Regions from separate parts of the Simplicispira piscis genome, predicted to be linked through region 1. Evidence: predicted binding sites of a transcription regulator. Region 1 holds the regulator's gene; each other region holds the start of a gene.
The links. Region 1 encodes FNR, which switches genes on or off when oxygen is low (the NO sensors DNR and NnrR bind a similar motif). Its sites were predicted from a motif close to TTGATNNNNATCAA; they were not measured.
Positions count from the first base shown of each region.

Region 2: the regulator FNR is predicted to act here: its motif matches at 2,336-2,349, upstream of cobA (uroporphyrinogen-III C-methyltransferase).
Region 3: the regulator FNR is predicted to act here: its motif matches at 1,909-1,922, upstream of ubiM (5-demethoxyubiquinol-8 5-hydroxylase UbiM).

Region 1 covers NZ_BAAGQN010000027.1:21,685-25,051, reverse strand. The annotation lists gene ACYVOC_RS16915 (TonB-dependent receptor) at 1-891, opposite strand, end outside; gene ACYVOC_RS16910 (SWIB/MDM2 domain-containing protein) at 1,117-1,434, opposite strand; gene fnr (fumarate/nitrate reduction transcriptional regulator Fnr) at 1,598-2,320, opposite strand; gene hemN (oxygen-independent coproporphyrinogen III oxidase) at 2,541-3,367, shown strand, end outside.
Region 2 covers NZ_BAAGQN010000013.1:108,197-111,563, reverse strand. The annotation lists gene ACYVOC_RS07920 (VOC family protein) at 1-311, opposite strand, end outside; gene ACYVOC_RS07915 (LysR family transcriptional regulator) at 494-1,417, shown strand; gene cobA (uroporphyrinogen-III C-methyltransferase) at 1,414-2,268, opposite strand; gene ACYVOC_RS07905 (c-type cytochrome) at 2,462-2,788, shown strand; gene ACYVOC_RS07900 (cytochrome D1 domain-containing protein) at 2,785-3,367, shown strand, end outside.
Region 3 covers NZ_BAAGQN010000015.1:187,996-191,362, forward strand. The annotation lists gene ylqF (ribosome biogenesis GTPase YlqF) at 1-775, opposite strand, end outside; gene ACYVOC_RS10570 (UbiA family prenyltransferase) at 819-1,700, opposite strand; gene ubiM (5-demethoxyubiquinol-8 5-hydroxylase UbiM) at 1,959-3,170, shown strand; gene gshA (glutamate--cysteine ligase) at 3,270-3,367, opposite strand, start outside.

The DNA.
Region 1 (3,367 bases):
GCTGGCCAGGCCGTAGTAGTTTTTTGCCGGAAGTGTGGGCACGATCTTGCCGTTGTCGTTGATCCACGGGCTGTTGTAGCTGGGGCGGCCTTTGACATCCAAGGCGTACAGGCCGATAGAAAACTCATCGCGCGTGCCGATCCCCCAGGCAAACGTCGGCGCTATGCCGCGCTTGTCCTGCTTGGCCCCGTCGTTGTCGGAGTCGTGTACCAGGGCGTTGAGGCGCAGTGCGGCGTTCTCGCCGGTCTTGAAGTTGAAGTCACCGGTGAGGCGGTTTTCCTTGCCGGTGCCCAGGGTGTACGAGACTTCGTGCTGGTCGATCAGCAAAGGCGCCTTGTTGACCTGGTTGACCACGCCGCCGGTCGAGCCCTTGCCAAACAACATGGAGGCCGAGCCCTTGAGCACTTCGACGCGGTCGAGGTTGAAGGTGTCGCGCTCGTACAGTGGCGCATCCTTCATGCCATCGGTGTAGATGTCCCCCGCCTGGCCGAGCGAGAACCCGCGCAGGCGCACGTCTTCCTCACCCGTTTCGCCGGACTGGAAGGTCACGCCCGCCGTGGTGCGCAGCACTTCGCGGAAGTCATCCTGGTTGCGGTCGTTCATCAACTTTTCGGTGAATACGGTGACCGATTGCGGGATGTCGCGGATGTCCTGATTTCCCTTGCCCACGGTGGTTTTCTTCACCCGCACGGTGTCCTTGCTCTGGATCTCCGCCGTGTCTTTCACGGTCACCGTGGACAGGGTGGCCGCGTTATCGGTGGTTTGGGCCCAACTGCCCATGGACGCTGCGAGCATCAGTGCGCCCAGCGGAATCAGGGCCTTTTCAGCGGCAGGGGAATATGCGTTGTGCAAAAGCGTTGCGGAACGCTGCTGCGTGGGTTTCTTTGCCAAAGTGGCCTCCGTTGGTTGGAAATGCAATGGACACCGCAGAAGGTGTCGCCAAGGTGGAGCGCTAGGCAGTGGCTGGCAAAGGCGTGGCTGTGCGGGTATCGCGCACAAGGATGTTAAATCAAACAATAGTCATTATCATTCGTGTTGATGTATTTTCGCCACAGGATCAGATCAAACAGACGAAAAAAAGCCGGCAAAGCCGGCTTTGGGGAGCGCAGTCGCTCGTTATTTCACGTGCTTGCCAATCAGGCCGGCCATTTCGAACATGGACACCTGGGGTTTGCCAAAGATTTCCTTGAGCTTGGCATCGGCATTGATCATGCGTTTGTTGGCGGCGTCCTGCAGGTTGTTGGCCTTGATGTAGACCCACAGCTTGCTGATGACCTCGGTGCGTGGCAGCGGTGCTGCACCCACGACAGCCGCCAGGGCGGGGCTGGGCGTCAGGGCTTTCATGAACGCGGCGTTAGGGGTGCGCTTCTTGGCGGGAGCAGCGGTCTTGGCAGCAGCGGCTGGTGTGGCCGGGGCTTTTTTTGCAGTTGCCATGTTGGGAATTTCCTTGTTGGGATGGGTCAATGCACCAGCGAAAACCTGCTTTTCCACTGGCATACGGAATGCTACTGGTAAAAAATCGGCTTTCCAAGCGGGTTCAGGGTTTTTTTGCTTCGCCATGTTGCAGCATTGCGATGGCGACGCTCTTGTGGGCGCGCTAGTGACAGGCTTGCTGGCTATTGACGATGCGTTTGAGGGCATCGGGGCTCAAAATACGCACATGGCGCTGCTTGACCTCGACAATGCCTTCTTCCACAAATTTTGAGAAAGTGCGGCTCACGGTCTCAAGTTTCAGGCCCAGGTAGCTGCCGATTTCTTCGCGCGTCATGCGCAGCACCAACTCTGACTGCGAGAACCCGCGTGCATGCAGGCGCTGCACCAGGTTGAGCAAAAAGGCGGCCAATCGCTCTTCAGCGCGCATGCTGCCCAGCAGCAACATGACGCCGTGCTCACGCACGATCTCGCGGCTCATGATTTTGTGCACGTGGTGCTGCAGGGCGTTGACTTCGCGCGACAGTTCTTCAATGCGGTCGAAGGGCATGACGCAGACTTCGGCGTCTTCGAGGGCCACTGCATCGCAGGTATGGTGGTCGTTGACGATGCCGTCCAGGCCGATGATCTCGCCGGCCATTTGAAAGCCTGTGACCTGGTCGCGCCCGTCCTCGGTCGCTACGCAGGTCTTGAAGAAGCCTGTGCGGATGGCAAACAGCGAGGTGAACTGTTCGCCATTGCGGAACAGCGTGGTGCCACGCTTGATCTTTCGCCGTACCGCCACGACATCGTCAATGCGCTTGAGTTGTTCGTCGTTCAGACCCACCGGCATGCACAATTCACGCAAATTGCAGTTCGAACACGCAACCTTGAACGCCTGGGGTGTCATGTGAACGGGTACCTGTCCGGTTTCAGACAGAGCGCCCGACGACTCGTCGGCATGGGATGCGGGGACGATGGAGATGCGGGTTGGGGCTGACATAAGTCAAATTATCACCCATTCTGCATTTTTGCCAGAACAGAGCCAGTAGCTCCAACAGGTGCTTGACCAAAATCAAGATTCGAACCGCTAATCTGGGGCACATTAGAAAAGCCAGCTAGGAACCTAAATGACTGTTGTAACCCCTGAATTGCTCACCCGGTTTGATGTATCGGGACCCCGTTACACCTCGTACCCCACCGCTGACCGCTTTGTTGATGCCTTCGGTGAGGACGAATACGTGCTGGCCCTGCAGCAGCGCAGGCAAAGCGCCGTGGGCAAGGCCTTGCCCTTGTCGGTGTACGTTCACATCCCGTTTTGCGAGTCGCTGTGCTATTACTGCGCCTGCAACAAGATCATTACCAAGCACCATGATCGTGCTGATGTGTATCTGCGCTATTTGAACCGCGAGATTGAGTTACACACGGCGCACTGCGGCGTGGGCCAGGTGGTCAGCCAGATCCACTTGGGTGGCGGCACGCCCACCTTTCTCTCCGATGAGGGGCTGCGTGACCTCATGGGCATGCTGCGCAACCATTTCACTTTGGTGCCCGGCGGTGAATATTCGATCGAGGTCGACCCCCGTACCGTGGATGCAGATCGGCTGGCCCTGCTGCACGAACTGGGATTCAACCGCCTGAGCTTCGGTGTGCAGGATTTCGACCCCGAAGTGCAGAAAGCCGTGCACCGCATCCAGCCCAAGGAACAGGTTTTTTCCCTGGTCGAGTCGGCGCGCTCCATTGGCTTTGATTCCATCAACGTCGACCTGATTTACGGCTTGCCCAAGCAAACCCCTGATTCATTCGACCGCACGCTGGCGCAGGTAGCCGAGTTGCGCCCCGACCGCATTGCGCTGTATGCCTACGCCCATTTGCCCGAGCGCTTCAAGCCGCAACGGCGCATTGTGTGGGCGGACCTGCCCATGGCATCGGCCAAGGTGTCGATGCTGTCGCGTTC
Region 2 (3,367 bases), on a different contig from region 1:
TCCATGCGCGCCTTGGCCTCCATCATCTCTTCCATGCTGCCCACTTCCATGGCCAGGTGCTGCGTCCAGGTGGGCGTATTGCGGTCGCGGTCCATCGGCGGCTTGGTCGGCAGCTCGAAGAATGCCAGGATGTTGCCGCCCCCGGCATCCAGGAAGATATGCATGTAGGGATCGGGCTCTTTGGTCGAAGGTACTTCGTCTTCGGCAATCGCGAGGATGAAATTCATGTTCAGGTACTTGGCGTACCACTCCACGGTTTGCTTGGCGTCGATGCAGCGATAAGCCACATGGTGAAACTTCTTGATCTTCATGCCTTGTCTCCAGTCGGTGAACCAGTGCCTGAACCAGATTCCGCCGCAGCGGCAGCACGGACACTGCGTGCTGCGGGGCGGTTCGCCAGCCGCGCCTGGGCTGTCTGGCGATGCTTGCCATTAAAAGCCTTTGCCATCTATCATTCAAACGGTATTAATTGATTCACTCATAAGATTTTCCAATGAATGTCAGCTTGCGCCAGTTGCGCGCCTTGGTGGCGCTGGCCCGCACGGGCAGTTTTACCCAGGCGGCGGGTTCCTTGCACATCACGCAATCGGCGCTCAGCGGCCTGATCAAAGAACTGGAGTTGGGGCTGGGCGTGCGCCTGGTGGACCGCAACACCCGCAGCATCAGCCTCACCGAGGTGGGTCGCAGCTTTGTGCCCCTGGTGGAAAAAACCCTGCAGGACCTCGATGGAGCCCTGGCCAGCATTGACGATCTCAAAGCCTTGCGCAAAGGCATGGTGCGCATCGCCGCGCCCCAGTTGATGGCTTGCACCCTGCTGCCCGATGTGATTGCGGCCTACCGCGCCGAGCACCCTGGCGTGCAGGTGCGCCTGACCGACTGCGCCGTCGAGAACGTGCTGATGCGTGTGGCCGCTGGCGAAGTGGATTTCGGCATTGGCCCCGAACGCGCTACCAGCGCAGACATCACCGCCCAGCCACTGTTCGAGATGCCCTTCATGGTGGTTTTCCCCCAGGGCCACGCACTGGAAGCCCTGCCGCGTATCTGCTGGAGCGATGTAGTGCAGCACCCCTTCATTGCGCTGCAGGGCCAGTTCACCGAACGCCTGGCGCTCGATCTGCATGTGGCACTGCAAAAATTGACGCTGCAGCCGAGCAACGAGGTGGCCTTCATGACCACGGCACTGAGCATGGTCAGCGCGCGGCTGGGCATCACCGCCTGCCTGCCCTACGCCACGTCACTGGTGCGGCTGTACCAGTTGCAGATGCGCCCCTTGCACGAGCCCGAACTGCGGCGCACTTTCCAGGTCTATGTGCGCAGCAATACCTCGCCCTCGCCTGCCGTGGAAAAGTTCATGGAATTTCTGTTCGCTTACGTTGCCTCTCACGGCTGGAACGCACCGCAAAAGCAAGCCGATTAGGGAGCTGCCACCACCGTCGCCTGGCTGCCAATGCGTGCCTGCAGCGAGACGGTTTCACCAATCATGATCAGCGCCGGCGGGCACACCTGGTGTGCCACGCCCAAGGCCGGCAGGCTTTGCAGCGTGCCGATGATGCTGCGCTGGTCGGGCAGGGTGGCGCGTTCGATCAACGCTGCGGGCGTACCGGGCGGCAAACCATGCTCGATGAGCTTGGCGCAGATGAGCGGCAAGGTACCCACACCCATGTAGATCACGACGGTCTGCCGGGGCCGTGCCAGCGCGGCCCAGTCCAGGGCGACACTGCGCTCCTCGCCTTCGCCCTGCAAATGGCCGGTGGCAAACACCAGCATGCCTGCATGGTCGCGGTGGGTGAGCGGAATACCCGTAGCAGCCGCAGCACCTTGTGCGGCACTGATGCCGGGCACGGTTTCACAGGCGATGCCTACGGCGGCCAGGGCCTGGGCTTCTTCGCCGCCACGGCCAAAAATATAGGGGTCGCCCCCCTTGAGGCGCACCAGCGACCGGCCCGCCTGTGCCAGTCGCACCATGAGGTCGATGATGCCTTCTTGCGGAAGGCTGTGGTTACTGCTTTGCTTGCCTACATAGATCAGCTCTGCGCTGGCGGGTACGTGCTGCAGCACATCCTTGGACACCAGGTGGTCGTACAGCACCAGGCTAGCACTGGCCAGTACCCGTGCGGCCTTGAGCGTCAACAGCTCTGCATCGCCCGGCCCGGCGCCGACCAGCGTCACGCGGCCCCAGGCGGAGCGGGGCACGGGGGCCAATGCGACGGACGGTGCGTCCGCACCGCGCGGGACGGTACTGTGGACTGGGGGGTGGGGAAAATCCATCAAAACTCCGGAACAAAAAGGCAGACTGTAGGTGGGGCCATTGTCAAAAGCCCTTGCCCAAGTGTCCTTGATGCACATCAAGGACGCATCCAGCCAATGCGGTGAACATCCCTCCATGGTGCCACTATTGTCCCTCCACCCCTTCCGCCTGCACGGCCCCGCTCCCCGCAAACGCAGCGCACTGTGGAAGCCGCTGCTGGGTCTGGCGCTGCTGGCTGCCAGTAGTGCCCAGGCGCAGGCACCCGCCCCTGATGCCGCCCGCCAGGGCGCACTGGTGCGCATGGTGCGCCAGGACTGCGGTTCGTGCCATGGCCTGTACCTGACCGGCGGCCTGGGCCCGGCCCTGACCCGTGCTGCGCTGGCAGACAAGCCACTCGAATTTCTGGCTGCCACCATTTACGGTGGACGCCCCGGTACGCCCATGGCCCCCTGGAAGGCCATGCTGAGCGAGGCGGATGCCCTGTGGATCGCCGGGCAATTGCTCGCCGGTTTCCCTGAACCCTCGAAAGCCCCCCAATGAAACGCCGCGACTGCCTTGCCCTGATGGGCGCATCTTCTTTGCTCGCCGGCTGCGCCGGTCTGCCTGCCGCCACCGGTACGGGCGACCTGGGCGTGGTCGTTGCCCGCGCCACGGGAACGCTGGCCATCGTCAACACCAGCGAACGCAAGGTGCTGGCCGAGGTACAAGGGCTGGGCGACCTCTCGCACGCCTCGGTGGTGTTCTCTCGCGACGGCCGTTACGCCTATGTGTTTGGGCGCGACGGCGCACTCACCAAGGTGGATCTGCTCACCCGCCGCACCGTTGGCCGTGTGATGCAGGCGGGCAATTCGATTGGCGGCGCCATCAGCGCCGACGGCAGCATGGTCGTAGCGCAAAACTACACCCCAGGGGGTATCAAGGCGTTTGATGCCGCAACGCTGACCCTGTTGGCAGACATTCCGGCCGAATATGCACCGGGCAAGCTCTCGCGCGTGGTCGGCCTGGTGGACCTGCCAGGGCGCCGCTTTGCCTACAGCCTGTTCGATGCCGACGAAATCTGGATCAGTGACCTGTCTACCCCCGCGCAGCCGCGCACCACGCGGCTGCGCAACATCGGCC
Region 3 (3,367 bases), on a different contig from region 1:
CGGACTTTTGCACATTCACCCGCCCGCCGGTCATCACCGCGCCGCGCTTGCGGCCAATGGCTTCGAGCAAGGCGTCATCGGGCATGGCGGCCAAAGCAGCGGGCGCCAGGCCCAACTTGTACCGTGCCTCAAGCTGCGCGGCATAGCGTGTCTGCAGGCGGCGCAACAGCTCCAGCGCCACCAGTTCTTCGTCATAGGCATTGCGCCCCACCGCACCACTGGCCGCCAGGTTGTAACCGCTCTCGATCACGCTGATACGCGGCCAGAGCATGCCGGGTGTATCCCACAGATAGAAGTCGTCAGCCAGCGTGATGCGCTGCTCCAGCTTCGTAATGCCAGCCTCGTCACCCGTTTTGGCCTGGCGCTTGTTGGAGAGCGTGTTGATCAGGGTGGATTTGCCCACATTGGGCACCCCACAGATCAGCACACGCATAGGCTTGGCCATGCCGCCGCGGTTGGGGGCCAGCAAGTGGCACCCGTCGATGAGCTTGCGCGCCGGCGCGGGCTCGGAGGCATCCAGCGCCAGCGCATGCGTACCGCTTCGGGCGTTGTACCAGGCCAGCCAGGCTTCGGTACGCGCGGGGTCGGCCACATCCTGTTTGTTCAACACCTTGAGCGTGGGCTTGTGCCCCGTCAGCTCGGCCAGCAGCGGATTGGCGCTGGAGCCGGGCAGACGGGCATCCAGCACCTCGATCACGACATCAATGTCCTTGATGCGCTCGGTGATCGCTTTCTTGGTCAAGTGCATGTGACCGGGGAACCACTGGATGGACATTTTCTTATTCTTTCAAAATCGGTTGTACCGCATGCAGGCCATTTCAGCGCCCGGCCCACCAGAGCCCGACTGCCAACGCCAGCCCATGCACCACGGCGGCTGCAATACCCAGCACCAGGGCCGGGCGCAGCCGCTCGGGGTTGCCCGACCAGCGCAACAGCAGAACGGCCGCCGCGATGGACAGCGGCAGAGCCGCCAGCGCCCACAGCGCAGACTGCGGCAGCACGCGCACCAGCACCGCTGCCGCCAGCAGGGCGTGCGCCCCTACAGCCAGCGCAAGATACAGCCAGGCAGCACGCTCGGGACCCAGGCGCACCATGAGTGTACGTTTGCCCACCTGCGCATCGGGCACTGCATCCGGAAAACCATTGGCCACCAGGATGTTGGCAATCAACAGCGCATAGCTGGCCGCCGCCGCCAGGGGCGCCGGAGCGAAATGGCCGCGCTGCACATAGTCAGCCCCCACCACCACCAGCCCCCAGGCCAAACCCACAGCCAGCTCGCCCAGGCCGCGCGACATCAGCGCCAGCGGCGGCATCGAATACGTCCAGCCCAGCAACACACCCGCCAGACCGACCAGCACCAGCGCGGGGCCGCTGTACAGCGCCAGCCACAAGCCACCTGCTGCCACCAAAGCCAGCAGCACCTGCGCCAAGGTACGCATGGCGCTCGCTTGCATCGCGCCACTTTGCACCAGGCGCGAGCCACCGGTGAACGGGAAAAGGCCTTGCGTGTTGGCAGCATCGGCACCATTCAGGGCGTCGGCATGGTCGTTCAGCATATTCGCCGCCGCATGTGCCAGCAGCGCCAGTACCAGTGTGACCCATGCCCGCGGACCGGACACGCCGCCCCCCGCAGACGCCGCCGAGGCCACGCCGATCAGGCAGCCCACGGCCGTAATGACGAGAAAGCCGGGGCGCGACATGCGCAGCGCCAATACAAACCGGCGGGGGTGTAAATGCAAAAAATCAGAGAACCACATACCCATCCAGGATAACCGCCTGCCCAGATACATTTACTACTTATTTGATAGCTGCTCGCGCTTTATTTACGGGCGAAAACAGCATTTTTTATTGAAAAATCGCAGCCATGACACGGTCAGCCTACATTGTCACCCACCGGCCACCCAGGTCTTGACCCCCATCAATGCATGGCTTTGGGCCCCAGGTTAGTGTCAACCGCCATGGACTACGACATCTTGATCAGCGGCGCCGGCCCTGCGGGCCTGTGCCTGGCACGCTCTCTTTCGGGCCACGGCCTGCGCGTGGGCGTGGTGGAGCAGCAGCCCCTGGCCGCTATTGAAAACCCCGCCTACGACGGGCGCGAGATCGCACTGACGCAGCAGTCAGCGCAAATGCTGCGCGACCTGGGGCTGTGGGACCGCATCGTGGCGGACGCGCCCAGCGCCTTTTCACCCCTGCGCGATGCACAGGTCCTCAACGGCCCCTCGCCTTTTGCCATGGTGATCGACCACCAGCTCTCACAACACAGCGAACTGGGCTGGTTGGTGTCCAACCACCTGATCCGGCGCGCAGCCTTCCAGGAACTGCACGCCGCACAGCAAAAGCACCACGACATCACCCTGCTGGCAGGTGAGAAAGTAGCCCGCGCCCATACCGACGCCAGCGCGGCGCATGTCACCCTGGCCAGTGGCAAGCAGCTTCGCGCACGCCTGCTGGTGGCGGCTGACAGCCGCTTCTCGGCCACGCGCCGCGCCCTGGGTATTGGCGCCGACATGCACGACTTTGGCCGCTCGATGTTGCTGTGCACCATGGCGCATGCGCTACCGCACCAGCATGTGGCTTGGGAGTGGTTCGGCTATGGCCAGACACTGGCACTGCTGCCCATGAACGATGACCCTGCCACGGGCGCCCACCGCTCCTGCGTGGTGCTCACGCTGGCGCACCACACGCTGGAAGCCCTGCAGGAGATGGATGAAACGGCATTCGGCGCAGAGTTGACACGCCGCTTTGACAACCGCCTGGGCGCCATGCAGCTGGCCAGCACACGCCACCTGTATCCACTGGTCGGCGTGCGCCCGCACCGCCTGGTGGCGCCGCGCTTTGCCTGCGTGGGCGATGCGGCTGTAGGCATGCACCCGGTGACGGCGCACGGCTTTAACTTTGGTCTGCGGGGCATCGCCACACTGGCTGGCGAGTTGCGCGCCGCGCATGCTGCGGGCCACGACATTGCCGCGCCCGAACTGCTGGCGCGCTACGAGCGCGCACACCGCCGCGCCACGCTGCCGCTGTACTTGGCAACGACTTTGATTGCCCGCCTGTACACCACGGACCACCCGCCCGCCCGCCTGCTGCGCGATGCCGCCCTGCGCCTGGCGCAGAACTTTCCGCCCTTCAAACGGATGGTGGCAGCCACGCTGTCAGGGCGGCACTGACGGCATGCGCAAGCCCGGCGGGCCTTCAGCACAACGGCAATACTGAACAAATCCCCCAGGGGGCGCATTGCGCGCCTGAGGGACTTGCGCAGTAGCGCCTTAACCCAACTCCTCCACAGCCATGTACTGCTCGCGCCAGGCCTCAAACGGCAGGCTGTCCGCCGCTTCAATGTCTTTCTGCGCGGCCAGCGAATGGT